One region of the Stenotrophomonas sp. YJH_SMC_123 genome, then DNA from elsewhere that is predicted to be linked to it. Evidence: riboswitches for the same ligand, from Rfam matches in the RefSeq annotation. Region 1 holds a riboswitch; the other holds the start of a gene.
What was found. A riboswitch is a leader RNA that binds a small molecule or an ion and turns the genes downstream of it on or off. The one in region 1 is predicted to bind glycine.
Positions count from the first base shown of each region.

Region 2: it holds a riboswitch for glycine, as region 1 does, so the genes downstream of both, AC5P5W_RS08575 (trimeric intracellular cation channel family protein) here and gcvP (aminomethyl-transferring glycine dehydrogenase) in region 1, are expected to answer to the same signal.

Region 1 is NZ_JCAFRM010000002.1:97,924-105,251, reverse strand. It holds gene AC5P5W_RS05335 (M2 family metallopeptidase) at 66-2,030, shown strand; gene AC5P5W_RS05330 (hypothetical protein) at 2,151-2,543, opposite strand; gene AC5P5W_RS05325 (siderophore-interacting protein) at 2,612-3,505, opposite strand; gene AC5P5W_RS05320 (multidrug effflux MFS transporter) at 3,646-4,872, opposite strand; glycine riboswitch at 5,171-5,273, shown strand; gene gcvP (aminomethyl-transferring glycine dehydrogenase) at 5,336-7,328, shown strand, end outside.
Region 2 is NZ_JCAFRM010000003.1:97,819-105,146, reverse strand. It holds gene AC5P5W_RS08595 (DNA alkylation repair protein) at 1-351, shown strand, start outside; gene AC5P5W_RS08590 (DUF6616 family protein) at 400-738, shown strand; gene AC5P5W_RS08585 (hypothetical protein) at 829-1,086, shown strand; gene AC5P5W_RS08580 (3-deoxy-7-phosphoheptulonate synthase) at 1,381-2,454, shown strand; gene AC5P5W_RS08575 (trimeric intracellular cation channel family protein) at 2,717-3,334, opposite strand; glycine riboswitch at 3,417-3,522, opposite strand; glycine riboswitch at 3,536-3,625, opposite strand; gene AC5P5W_RS08570 (GIY-YIG nuclease family protein) at 3,666-3,941, shown strand; gene AC5P5W_RS08565 (nuclear transport factor 2 family protein) at 4,086-4,517, shown strand; gene AC5P5W_RS08560 (hypothetical protein) at 4,521-4,976, shown strand; gene imm9 (Imm9 family immunity protein) at 5,228-5,704, shown strand; gene AC5P5W_RS08550 (NAD(P)/FAD-dependent oxidoreductase) at 5,882-7,162, opposite strand; gene AC5P5W_RS08545 (NYN domain-containing protein) at 7,286-7,328, shown strand, end outside.

The DNA.
Region 1 (7,328 bases):
GCCACTTGCGGAGGCAGCGGCTGCCCACTAGCCTTCGGCCGTCGTTCACCACCCAAGGACCGCCCGTGAAACACCGTCATCTCCTGCTGGCCTCGGCAATCGCCGCCGCCACGCTGGCCCTGGCCGCCTGCAAGAAGGAAGCTGCCCCAGGCACCGATACCGCCAGCAGCAGCGCCCCGGCCGGCGAAACCGCCGACCAGTTCGTGGCCCGCATCAATGCCGAGTTCAAGGCCGCCTACCCGGAGATGACCTCGGCGCAGTGGCTGTCCTCCACCTACATCAATAGTGATTCGGAACGCATCGCGGCCAAGGCCAACGAGCGCTCGCTGACCCAGCTCAACAGCTGGATCGAACAGGCTGCGAAGTTCGACGGCAAGCCGATGAGCGAGGACAGCAAGCGCGCGATCCACCTGCTGAAGCTGATGTCGTCGATGCCGGCACCGCGCGACCCGGCCAAGCTGGCCGAGCTGACCCAGATCGCCACCCGCATGGAAGGCAGCTATGGCGCCGGCAAGTACTGCACCGATGCCAACGATCCGAACTCCTGCCGCCAGCTGGGCGAGCTGGAGCAGGTGCTGGCACGCAGCCGCGACTATGACAAGCAGCTCGACGCCTGGCAGGGCTGGCACAGCACCACCAAGAACATGCGCGGCGACTACCAGAAGTTCGTCGGCCTGGTGAACGAAGGCGCCAAGGGCATGGGCTTCACCGATGCCGGCCAGATGTGGCGCAGCGGCTATGACATGCCGCCGGAGCAGATCGGCCCGGAAACCGACCGCCTGTGGGAACAGGTCAAGCCGATGTACGAGCAGCTGCACTGCTACGCACGCGGCAAGCTGGACAAGACCTACGGCAAGGACAAGGCCGAAGTGGGCAACGGCCTGATCGCCGCGCACCTGCTGGGCAACATGTGGCAGCAGGACTGGTCGAACCTGTGGGACCAGCTGGAACCGTACCCGGGCGCCGGCAGCCTGGACATCACCGCGGCGCTGGAGAAGCAGTACCAGACCAACCTGAGCGCGGCGCTGGCCAAGGCCGGCAAGGACGCCAACGTGGCCGCACAGTACAAGGCGCAGCGCGAGGCCGAACTGCGCACCGCCAAGCAGATGACCGAACGCGCGCAGGACTTCTACGTGTCGCTGGGCATGCCGTCGCTGCCGCAGTCGTACTGGGAACGCACCCAGTTCATCAAGCCCGACGACCGCGACGTGGTCTGCCACGCCAGCGCCTGGGACATGAACATGGAAGGCGACGTGCGCACCAAGATGTGCATCAAGCCGAACGAAGAGAACTTCACCACCATCTACCACGAGCTGGGCCACATCTATTACGACCTGGCCTACAACCCGCTGCCGCCGCTGTTCCAGGGCGGTGCCAACGATGGGTTCCATGAAGCGATCGGCGACACCATCGTGCTGGCGATGACCCCCAAGTACCTCAGCTCGATCGGCCTGGTCGATACGCCGACCGAAAGCCGCGAAGCGGTCATCAACAACCAGATGCGCATGGCGCTGTCGGGCGTGTCGTTCCTGCCGTTCGGGCTGATGATCGACCGCTGGCGCTGGGGTGTGTTCGATGGTTCGATCACCGCCGACAACTACAACAAGGCATGGTGGGACCTGAAGGCCAAGTACCAGGGCGTGGCGCCTGCCAGTACCCGTGGCGAGGAGTTCTTCGATCCGGGCGCGAAGTACCACGTGCCAGGCAACACCCCGTACACCCGCTACTTCCTGGCGCGCATCCTGCAGTTCCAGTTCTACAAGGGCCTGTGCGACGCGGCCGGCTACAAGGGCCCGCTGCATGAGTGCACCTTCTACGGCAACAAGGAAGCCGGCCAGAAATACTGGGCGATGCTGAGCAAGGGTGCCAGCCAGCCGTGGCAGGCCACGCTGAAGGAGCTGACCGGCACCGACAAGCTCGATGCCGGCCCGATGATCGAGTACTTCACGCCGGTCAACGAGTGGCTGAAGCAGCAGAACGAAGGCCAGATGTGCGGCTGGCAGGCCAACGCGGCACCGGCGGCGAAATGAGAAAAGGGGCGGGTCCGCAAGGATCCGCCCCTTCCTGGTAGTGCCAGGCCGCTGGCCGGCAACCACGCGATGAAGACCCCGCGGGCAGCCGGCCAGCGGCCGGCTCTACCGGAATGCCTGTCAGCTGTCCTTCTTCGCCGCCATCGCCGCGGCCAGGTCCGCCTTGAACTCCTCGAAGGTCTGGCCCTTTTCCTTCGCTTCGGCCTGTGCGGCGTCGCGCAGCGCATCGGAGTACATCAGGCGCACCGGCGTGCCGTTGCGCTCGAGCAGTTCACCGGCCTGCATGATCAGCGCCAGTACCTGCGCGGCGGAGTCACTGTGGCCGGCGATACGGCCGTCCATGCCCAGCACCCATTCGCCATCGCGGCGCACGACACCGGCCAGCAGGGTGCGCTGCGCGTCGCGCAGTTCCGCATGCGGCTCCACCGGCGAGGCCTGGGCAGCGGCCTTGTTGGCGGCCTGCTTTTCCTGGCGACGGCGCTGGTCGCGGCGGGTCTTGGAGCTGGTGGACATGGTGCGGTACCGCTGCGAGGGGGGCGCAAGGATAGCGCACCCCGCCCGCCACACCGCTTCACACCCCCTCAGTCCAACACTTTCCCGTGCCGCCAGTAACCCATGAAGGTGATCGTGCGGCGGTCCAGCCCGCACTCGCGGACCAGATGGCGACGGATCGCCATCACCGCTCCCGCCTCGCCTGCCACCCAGGCATACAGCGGCCCGGCCACGCTGGCATCGGCCTGTTCCCAGAGGATCTGCGCGTCGACGTCGATCTCTTCCAGTTCTTCGCCAGCGACCACGCTCGAGGCGGCCAGGCGCGCCTGCACCGCCTGCAACAGAGGCGCCCCGTACGCCGCCTGCCCGCGCGGCAACCAGACCAGCTCGGCCGTGGCCGGCGCCTTCAGGCGAACCGCATCACCGGCCTGCGCCACTTCCAGCAGGGCCAGCGTACGCGGCGGATCCACCCTGGCCGCCAGTTCCTCGAGAATCCCGGCCACTGCCGGCAGCGCGGTCTCGTCAGCCACCAGCAGCACCTGGCCAACGCCGGCCGGCGGCTTCCATTCCCAGCCCTCGCTGCTGTCGGCGCAGTCGGCATCCGGGGCCAGCAGCACCACGCGGTCGCCCGGCCGTGCATGGATGGCCCATCGCGAGGCCGGCCCGGTCTCGCCATGCAGCACGAAATCAACATCGACCTCGCCCTGCTCTGCACGCAGCTGGCGGAGGGTGTAGGTGCGCATCGGCGGGCGCTGATCGTCCGGCAGGGCCCGATAGCGTGGGTACCAGTCCTCGCCGCTGGGGACCTGCGGCGCCTCCTGGCCGGGCAAGGGGAAGAACACCTTGATGCGCTGGTCCGGCCCTCCGGTCGTCATCCGCGCCACGTCGGCACCGGTGAACACCATGCGGTCCAGGGAAGGGGAAAGAACGCGGCGCTCCTTCAGCGCCACCTCGAACAGGCGGTAGGTCTGCTGCGCAGCCATGGGGAACCTCATGCAACGACAGTGGATCGGCTGGCTGTCGTGCACCTGTGCACCGGCTGGCTGGAGTGCCCAGCCTAGTCCGGCGGTTTCCCGCCGCAAGCGTTGCGGGCGCCACGGCCCGCCCTACCCCTGCGCGCTGCTCAGTGACCCGTGCAGGCTGCCTGCGCCGCGCGTTCGCGCCGGTGTTCCCAGTACCAGAACACGAAGCCGGCGCCGAAGAACCCAGCCTGGCCCAACGCCAGGTGCAGCGGGCTGGCGCTGAGCAGCGGCGACACCACGCCGGCCACCACGGTGCTGATCATCAGCTGCACGAAGGCCTGCAGCGACGAGGCCAGGCCGCGCTGGTGCGGGTACATGTCCAGCACCGCCAGCGCCAGGATCGGGAAGATCAGCGCCATGCCCATGCCACCCAGGAAGATCGGCAGCACCGCCCACGGCAGCACGAACTGCGGCGCCAGCGCGACGTAGCCGACGTTCAGCAGCACCGACAGCGCGCACAGGCCGAAACCAATGGATACCTGGCGGGTGGGCGTGGTGTGCCCGGCCATGCGCCCGGACAGGAACGAGCCGGTGGTCATGCCGCCGATGGTGGGGATGAACAGCCAGGCGAAACCACCCTCGCCCAGGTGCAGGTGCTGCATCACGAACACCGGTGCCGAGGAGATGTACAGGAAGATGCCACCGAAACCGATGCTGCCGGCCAGCGCCAGGCGCAGGAAGCGCGGATTGAAACCGATGCGCACGTAATCACGCATCAGCACCCGCGGCGACAACGGAACGCGCGCTTCGAGCGGATGGGTCTCCGGCAGGTAGCGGGCGGTGGCCGCCAGCAGAACCAGTGCGAACACCACCAGGAACCAGAAGATCAGCGGCCAGCCAGCACCGCTGAGCAGGATCCAGCCACCGATGATCGGCGCGATCGCCGGGGCGATGCCGAACAGCATCGACACCTGGCTCATCAGCCGCTGCGCGTCGTGACCGTGGTACAGGTCGCGGATCACCGCGCGGCCGACGATCATGCCGACGCCTGCGGACAGGCCCTGCAGGGCGCGGAACCCCAGCAGCGTGGTCAGATCGGTGGACAGCGCACAGCCGACCGAGGCGCCGACGAACACCACCAGGCCGCCGAGGATCACCCGCTTGCGGCCCCAGGCATCGGACAGCGGGCCGTGTGCCAGGCTCATCAGGCCGTAGAACAGCAGGTACACGCTGATGGTCTGCTGCACCGCCACCTCGTCCACCGCCAGGCGCTGGGCCAGCTGCGGGAACGCGGGGAAGATGGTGTCGATCGAGAACGGACCGAACATGGCCAGGCCGGCGAGCAGCAGGGCCATGCGGCGGGTGGAAGGAGCAACAGCGGCGGTCATGGAGAAGGCGTCCGGCAGGGCCATGCGCGGCACGCACGGCGGCGCCAGTCCCCTGCAGCAGGGACGGCGCCAGATGAATTCGGGTATCCGCCCATCATAGGTGGGGATTGCGCCTGATGCCATGCAGCAGTGCACAAAACGCACGGGCGGGCCATCGGCCATTCAGGCGCCGCGGCCGGGCCCGCAGGCGGCTGGCGCGCCCGCAACGGGCTATAATCGGCGGGCAACACGGTGGGAGAAGCGGAACACCGCTGCCGAAGGCGCAACGCCCGTAATCGCTCAGGCCCGATACCACCCGTAACACAACTCTGGAGAGACCGGTTCGATCCGGCGCCGAAGGGGCACGAAGCCGCGGTTTTCCGCGCTTCCAAACTCTCAGGCAAAAGGACAGAGGGGCGCCCCGCAGACCGCCGACCGGCGGCTTGTGCCCGTGCGTGTGCCCTTTCCTGACGGATCCTTCGCCATGTCCCAGAACACCCCTTCCCTGCGTGAGCTCGAGCACCACAATGCGTTCGTCGAGCGCCACATCGGCCCCAACGATGCCGAGATCGCGCAGATGCTCGACGTCGTCGGCCACGCGTCGCTGGATGCGATGACCGATGCCATCGTACCGGCCAAGATCAAGTCGCCGGCGCCGCTGGCACTGCCGGAATCGATGACCGAAGTGCAGGCACTGGCGAAGATCCGTGCGATCGCCGACAAGAACACCGTGCTGCGCAGCTTCATCGGCCAGGGCTACTACGGTACCCACACGCCGAACGTGATCCTGCGCAACATCCTGGAAAACCCGGCCTGGTACACCGCCTACACCCCGTACCAGGCCGAGATCTCGCAGGGCCGCATGGAAGCGCTGATCAACTTCCAGACCCTGTGCGCCGACCTCACCGGCATGGAAATCGCCAACGCCTCGCTGCTGGACGAAGCCACCGCCGCAGCTGAAGCGATGACCCTGGCCAAGCGTTCGGCCAAGTCGAAGTCGGACACCTTCTTCGTGCACGACGCCGTGCACCCGCAGACCCTGGAACTGCTGCGTACCCGCGCCGAGCCCATGGGCATCGTGCTGCGCGTCGGCACCCCGGCCGAGGCACTGGAAGCAGAAGCCTTCGGCCTGCTGCTGCAGTACCCGGACACCTTCGGCCAGATCGGCGACTACAAGGCGCTGGTCGAGGCCGTGCACGCGCGCGGCGGCCTGGTGGCCGTGGCCACCGACCTGCTGGCGCTGACCCTGCTGGCCGCCCCGGGCGAATGGGGTGCGGACATCGTGGTCGGCAACAGCCAGCGTTTCGGCGTGCCGTTCGGCTTCGGCGGGCCGCACGCCGCATTCATGGCCTGCCGCGACGCCTACAAGCGCTCGATGCCGGGCCGCCTGATCGGCGTCTCGGTCGATGCCCAGGGCAACCCGGCCTACCGCCTGACCCTGCAGACCCGCGAGCAGCACATCCGCCGCGAGAAGGCCACCTCCAACATCTGTACCGCACAGGTGCTGCTGGCGGTGATGGCCTCGATGTATGCCGTGTACCACGGCCCGGAAGGCCTGACCCGCATCGCCCGGCGCACCCACCGCCTGGCCTCGATCCTGGCCGCCGCGCTGCGCGAGGCCGGCGTGCAGGTCGGTGGCGACTTCTTCGACACCCTGCATGTCACCGGCGTGCACGCCGATGAGATTCACGCCAAGGCCCGCGCCGCCGGTTACAACCTGCGTGCGATCGACAGCGACTCGGTCGGCATCAGCCTGGACGAGACCGCCACCCGCGCCGACGTGGTCGCACTGGCCGCCGTGTTCGGTGCGCAGGCCGACGTCGACGCGCTGGATGCCAGCACCGCCGATGCGCTGCCGGCCGGCCTGCTGCGCCAGTCCGCATTCCTGACCCATCCGGTGTTCAACACCCACCACAGCGAGCACGAACTGCTGCGCTACCTGCGCTCGCTGGCCGACAAGGACCTGGCGATGGACCGCACGATGATCCCGCTGGGCTCGTGCACCATGAAGCTCAACGCCACCGCCGAGATGATCCCGGTGACCTGGCCGGAGTTCTCGCAGATCCACCCGCTGGTGCCGGCCGACCAGGCGCTGGGCTACAAGGAACTCATCGACACGCTGGAAGCGATGCTGGTGGAATGCACCGGCTATGACGCGGTCAGCCTGCAGCCGAACTCCGGCGCGCAGGGCGAGTACGCCGGCCTGCTGGCGATCCGCGCCTACCACCGCTCGCGCGGCGAAGGCCACCGCGACATCTGCCTGATCCCGGATTCGGCGCACGGCACCAACCCGGCCTCGGCGCAGATGTGCGGCATGAAGGTGGTGGTGACCAAGACCGATGCCAACGGCAACGTCGACGTCGAGGACATCCGCCTCAACGCCGAGAAGTACAGCGACCGCCTGGCCGCGATCATGATGACCTACCCGTCCACGCACGGCGTGTTCGAGGAAGAGGTGGTGGAGATCTGCGAGATCA
Region 2 (7,328 bases), on a different contig from region 1:
CGTGCCGACATTGTTGCCGCACCACTGCAGGCGCTGGAGTACCTGCAACCATGGACGCAGGAAGGATCGCCGTACCTGCGCCGCTTCGCCTGCGAAGCGCTGCGCCCGCGCGGCGTGTGGGCCACACATGTCGCGCTGTTCAAGCGGCAGCCGGAACTTGCAGAGGCGATGCTGGAAGCACTCGCCGACGACCCGGAGCGCTATGTGCAGGACTCGGTCGGCAACTGGCTCAATGATGCCGGCAAGACACAGCCGCAGTGGCTGCGTGCGCTGTGCGCGCGCTGGCAACAGCAGCACCGTGGCGATGCCAATGCCTACATCCGCAAACGCGCCATGCGCTCGCTCCGGTAGTGCCGGCCGCTGGCCGGCAACCCCCCAAACCTTCAAGGAAGAAGCAGCATGTCGCACACCTTCATCGAGCTCTATACCGCCACCCCCGCCTGGACCACGCTCCAGCCCGAGCAGCGGAATGCCTTCTTCGCCCGTATCGGTGCAGGCATGCAGCAGTTCGATCCAGTCCGCATCACACTGCTGGCGATGGGCCGCATTGCCAGGGGCGTACAGCACGGCAGCGATGAGCAGTTCTATGCGGCCTGGCGCTGTGCAAGCCGCGCGGACGCCGATGCGCTGGTGGCCGGCATTGCCGCCACCGGTTGGCATCAGTACTTCGCCACCATCAACGCCGTCGGCGCAGACGATGGGATGGGGCGGCACCTTGCCGACCTGGCCGCCTTGTAGCAGCGTCTCCGGACGCGCATGGCACATGCGCCTGTCACCCGGACGCGGTAAACAGGACATTGCCCATGTCCATCCGCAGGGAAGTTGATCATGCAGAGCACGCTCCAGGTCACGCTGTTCGGCCCGCTTGGCGACAGCCCGGCATTGCAGTTGCCGGGGCGGGAAGGGCCGTCGGTGGCCATCCCGGAGGCGGCCCTGCGGCGGTTGGTCTCCGACCTCTACACCACCCGTTCCCTGCTCAATCCCGAGCAGCTGGACGAGGCCAGGCAGGAGCTGGACCGCGTGCTGGAGCGCTGGGCCGACATCCACGAAGGCCTGTTGCTGGACGTGGAAGTGCATGGCAAATGAGCAGCTTTGCGTGGCTGCTGCCGCGTAGGCAGCGCTGGCGCGCGCCTCGCTGAACCGCACCCCCGGTTGCGGATGAAACATTTTGCACTGCGCAAAAGCTGTGCTATCAATACACCCCATGAACGCAGCCGCCACCCGCTTTTACTGGTATTACTTTCCGAAGCCACTGGCGGAGGAAGGACTGCGCTCACCCTGAAGAAAGCTTCAGACGCATTCCCGAAAGCCGCCAGCGAACCTGGCGGCTTTTTTCATGCCGCCACGCTGGGGACCCCAACGTTCCGGAGATCTCCTGCAATGCCCCCGCACACCGACGACCTGCGCATCCGCACCATCGAACCGCTGACACCGCCTGCCCAGCTGCTGGCGATGCTGCCCTGTGACGATGAAGCCTCCGACACCGTCAGCGCCTCGCGCGCGGCCCTGCACCAGATCCTGCACGGCCGTGACGACCGCCTGGCAGTGGTGGTGGGCCCGTGCTCGATCCACGACCCGAAGGCCGCCATCGAATACGCCCAGCGCCTGAAGCCGCTGCGCGACGCGCTGGCCGGCGAACTGGAAATCGTCATGCGTGTGTACTTCGAGAAGCCGCGCACCACGGTGGGCTGGAAGGGCCTGATCAACGACCCGGACCTGGACGGCAGCTTCAGGATCGACAAGGGCCTGCGCATTGCCCGCGGCCTGCTGCGCGACATCAACAAGCTCGGCCTGCCGGCCGGTGTCGAATTCCTCGATGTGATCTCGCCGCAGTACATCGCCGACCTGGTGGCGTGGGGCGCGATCGGCGCGCGTACCACCGAAAGCCAGGTGCATCGTGAGCTGGCCTCGGGGCTGTCGTGCCCGGTCGGCTTCAAGAACGGCACCGATGGCAACGTCAAGATCGCCGCTGACGCGGTGGGTGCGGCGTCCAATCCGCATCACTTCCTGTCGGTCACCAAGCAGGGCGGCACCGCCATCGTGTCGACCACCGGCAATCCGGATTGCCATGTGATCCTGCGTGGCGGCAAGCAGCCGAACTACGACGCCGGCAGCGTCGCCGACGCCTGCCAGGTGCTGGCCAAGGCCAAGCTGCCGACGCGCCTGATGATCGACGCCAGCCACGCCAACAGCCTGAAAAACCCCGAGAACCAGCCGAAGGTGATCGAGGACATCGCTGTTCAGCTGGAAGACGGCGAACAGCGCATCGTTGGCGTGATGATCGAGAGCCATCTGGTCGGTGGCCGCCAGGAACTGGTGGAAGGCCAGCCGCTGGTCTACGGGCAGAGCATCACCGATGGCTGCATCGACTGGGACACCACCGTGACGGTGCTGGAGCGTCTGGCTGCGGCCGTGCGCGCCCGTCGCGACGTGAAGGTGTCCGAAGCAGCCTGATGGAAGCCGCCTGAGTGCGGCACGTGTGTGGATGGCGGCCAGCGCCTGCGGGGGTGCGGCCGCGATCAGGGCCGGTCGGAGTTGGAGGCCGGCCCATCTGCACCGGCGATGCGCCTGGCGCTGCGCATGAGCGACAGCGCCAGGTACATCGCCGGGGTGGTGATACCGCTTCCTGTAGCGTCGAGCCATGCCCGACCTGCGCGCGAAGCGCGTTGGTTTCCTGCAAAGAGCAGTCGAGCATGGCTCGACTTTACGAAGAGGCTCAATGCACTTCGTCGTGGTACACGAACTTCGGCATTTCCCAGCGGTAGTGGATCGCCAGCAGGCGCAACGCGAAGCCGCCGCCGAGGCAGCACAGGATCGCGGTGGCATCGGCCACGCCCCAGTGCAGCAGCAGCAGATAGGCCGCGCCGGTCAGCAGCGCGATGATCGCGTACAGCTCCTTCTGGAAGATGAGTGGCACCTCGTTGCAGAGGATGTCGCGCAGCACCCCGCCGAACGCGCCGGTCAGCATGCCGGCGATCAGCACGATCGGCATTGCATGGCCGGCTTCGCGCGCGATCGAGCAGCCGATCAGGGTGAAGGCGATCAGGCCCAGGCCATCGAGCACCAGGAAGGTGCGGCGGAAGTGGTGCATCCAGCGCGCCACCCAGGTGGCGATCAGCGCCGCGCATACGGTGAAGCCCAGGTACTCGGGATGCTTCACCCAGCCCAGCGGGTAGTGGCCGAGCAGGATGTCGCGCAGCGAGCCGCCACCGAGGGCGGTGACGCAGGCGATCATGACCACGCCGAACAGGTCCATGCGGCGGCGGCCGGCGGACAGTGCGCCGGTCATGGCTTCGGCGGAAATGGCGATCAGGTAGATGATGGACAGCAGCATGGGACAGGCTCCGGGCGCGGTGGGGCCGGCCATGCGCGACCACCGCCACTGCCTGCGCAATGACGGGATGACGATGACCGGTGCCGCTCCCGCTGTCCTTTTGCCTGAGAGTTCAGCGGCATGGGCCGCGTGCCCCTTCGGCGGATCGTCCCGGGCATGCCCGGTGACCTCTCTCCAGCTCGGCGAGTCGAATGCATGGTTGGTGGGATTCCAGCCCACCGGCCTGAGCGATCATGGGAGCCTGCGCCTTCGGCGGGCGCCAGCGCGGCGCCTCTCTCCTGCATTCGGTCGCCAGTATATCCGCTGCAGTGCAGCACGGCATAATCCAGGCATGGCCCCATCCCTCCGCCCGTGGTTCCTGTACCTGCTCGAATGCCGCGATGGCAGCTATTACGCCGGCATCAGCACCGATGTGGAGGCGCGTTTCGCCGCCCATCAGGCCGGCAAGGGCGCGCGCTACACCCGGGCCCGGCCGCCGCTGCGCGTGCTGGCCGTGCGCGAGTACCCGGACCGGGCCGCGGCCTCGCGGGCCGAGTGGCAACTCAAGCAGCAGCCCCGCGAACGCAAGCTGGCCTGGCTGCAGGCAACGGATCCTGCGCTTCTGTAGAGCCGAGCCCACGCTCGGCTGTTGTTCCGTCTGCCCGATGCGGGAGCCGAGCATGGGCTCGGCTCTACAGTAGATCCACGTCATGCGTGGATGGGCCATTCGGTCCATGCGATGATCGCCCCGCGCCCAGAGCTGGAGACCCGGATGTCCACGATCGCCCTGCTGTTCGCTCTCTCCGCAGCAACGAGCCCTGCCGCCGACCCCGCCACGATCGCGGCCGTCGAAGCCACCTGCCACGACTACGTCGATGGCCAGCTGGAGGCCGATCCGCAGCGCGTCGCCCGTTCGCTGCACCCGGACCTGGCCAAGCGCGCGGTCCTCGGCGATACACCCGACGAGCGCCTGGGCCTGCGCCGGATGTCGAAGGAAGAGCTGGTCTCGCTGACGAAACAGGGCGCGCTGAAGACCCCGAAGGATCAATGGGATCGCCGCTGCACGGTGCTGGACGTGACCGGCAACGCGGCCTCGGTGCGGCTGGAAACCCCGTGGTTCGTCGACTACTTCCACATGGGGCGTTTCGACCAGCGCTGGGTCATCGTCAACGCACTGTGGTACCCGAAACCGAAGGCGCACTGAGCGATGCGTGCCGCCGGCAACGCATGGATCTCCGTCATCGTGCTGGTCGCCGGCATCGCGCTGCTGCCTGGCCTGCTGTATCTGCTCGGGCTGGCATTGGTGGACGGTCGGCCGAAGCCGGCCGACCGCGCGCCCAGTGGCGTGGCTGCGTGCAGCGGTGAGCCACGGGCGGGATACCAGCCGATGAACCCCTGGCGCTTCACCGCCCAGTTCTTCGACAAGGACGGGATGAAGAACAAGGTGCCTGAAGTGGAGCGGGAGGCCTTCTGGATTGCCCGGCGCCACCTGTGGCGGCAACCTCGGCGCGGCATGCTGCGCTGGCATCTCAGCAGCACCGCGTTGGCGATCTGGATCACCCGGCATTGGAGTACCGCGCAGATTGCGGACACCGCGAGGAAGGAGGACTTCTGCCGGACCGGGTCGAAACGGCGAGTGCCCGGTGGCCCGATGAAGAAGTAGAGCCACGCGGTTTGTGAATGGTCCTACTCTCCGCTACGCAGTGTCGTATACGGCACTAAAGTAAATTCGTAGCACGAAACCTCTCGTTTCCCGCCGAGCAACTTGTCTGGAAGTCGCGACTGCGAAAAACCACCTTATCCCAGACGCCCGGCTTGATTTCATCCCGGTCTGTGGCCAGGCACAGTGGGTGGGATAGTTGCCACGAAAGTTGCATTGCGGAAGGCTGATGCCATCAGACAGACAGCACGCTCATGGAAAAGCAGATCAGATGCATTGTGTCGAGCGAATCTCCTGGTGTCAGCAGAACGCTCGATATCTTTGAAATCAACCGTATGTTGGACGGCTACCTGCAGACGAAGATCGATCAAGTGAACGTTGCGGATCTGGGAGGTTGGCGATTGCTGATGTACGTCGTCATCCGGAACACCGATTCCATTGGAGTCTTCAAACGCACGAGGCGATACCCCTCCGACATGGAGTTCTTGGTCAGTATTTCGATTCCAGTTCCCAGCATCGAGGTCGTGGGGTACGGCCTGCCCGACCATGCCATGTGTGGACTAGGCTTCTTCCATCCCGTGAATGAGGCGAAGTCCCACGTCATCAATCCGCAGTTTGCAGACTACGCAGGGCTGCAGGATTACTTCGTGGGTAGCGCTGAGCGTGCTATCGACATGGCATTTGAATTGGGCTTCAAGTGCAACGGAAAAGTGATTCGATACGTTGCTTGACGAGAGCGGCGGGAAGCACAGCAACCATTCCTGACTGCGGCTTCTCAAAAATGCAGGGGGCTGACGCATGGATGAAGATGGGGGATGTGCGGGTGCTCATCCACGCATGGCGTGGATCTACTGCAAGGGTCAGAGCCCTTTCCTGCGGAAAGGGATCCGACCCCGTTGCGTGCGGCCTTACCGCCTCGGCCGCCGGTCGTCCTGATCATCACCGAAGATGATGCGCGCGCTGCGTTGGTAGCTCCAGTACGCGACCGCCCAGTTCAGCAGCACCACGATGCGGTTGCGGAAGCCGATCAGGAAGAACACGTGCGCGGCCAGCCAGAACCACCAGGCCAGCACGCCGGAGAGCTGCAGCCGGCCCAGGTGCACGATCGCGGCCATGCGGCCAATGGTGGCGAGGTTGCCGTAGTCGGCGTACTTGAACGGCCCCGGTGCCGCCTTGCCATGCAGGCGCGCGCGGACCACCTCGGCCACGTACTTGCCCATCTGCTTGGCCGCGGGCGCCACGCCGGGAACCGGCTTGCCGTCGGCCTGGCTCAGTGCGGCCAGGTCGCCGGCCACGAACAGCTCCGGGTGATCGGGCAGGGTCAGGTCCGGCTGCACCTGCACGCGGCCGGCGCGGTCCAGCGGCACGTCCAGCGTGCGCGCCAGTGGTGAAGCGGCCACGCCGGCGGCCCAGACCACGGTGCGGGCCGGCACGAACTGCTCACCGAGCTTGAAGCCCTGGCTGTCGATGTCGCTCACCGGGGTACCGGTCAGCACTTCCACGCCCAGCTTTTCCAGCTGGCGGCGCGCCTTCAGCGAAAGCACTTCCGGGAACGAGGACAGCACGCGCGGCCCAGCCTCGACCAAGCGCACCTTGGCGCTGGCCGGATCGATGTGGCGGAATTCGTTGCGCAGCGTGTGGCGCGCGATCTCGGCCAGCGTGCCGGCCAGTTCGACGCCGGTGGGACCACCACCGACGATGGCGAAACTCAGCCACGCCGCCTTCCTGGTCGGGTCCGGTTCGGCCTCGGCACGCTCGAACGCCAGCAGCAGCTTGCGGCGCAGCGCAATGGCATCGTCCAGCGTTTTCAGGCCGGGGGCATCTTCGGCCCACTGGTCGTTGCCGAAGTAGGCGTGGGTAGCGCCGGTGGCCAGCAGCAGGCTGTCGTAGTCCAGCGTGCTGCCATCGGCCATGCCGATCTGCCGTGCCTGCTTGTCGATGGCCACCACTTCGCCGAGGCGGACTTCCACGTTGCGCTGGTGGCCGAGGATGTGGCGCAGCGGTGCGGCGATATCCGGCGCGGACAGGCCGGCGGTGGCCACCTGGTACAGCAGCGGCTGGAACAGGTGATGGTTGCGGCGGTCGACCAGGGTGATGCGTATGCGCTCGCGGGCCAGGGCACGGGTGGCCCAGAGACCGGCAAAACCGCCGCCGACAACGACCAGGTGGGGAACGCGCTCGCGACTCATCGACTCACTCCAGTGGGGGCATTGGGGGAAGCGCCTGGCATCTTCGCACGGCGGCCACCTGTCACGTCAGCGCCTGGGTGGATCGGCGATACTCGGGTTCAGGCAACCGCCCGCGAGGAATCCATGAGCGAACCGGAAAAGCGCATCGCCCTGTTGATCGACGCCG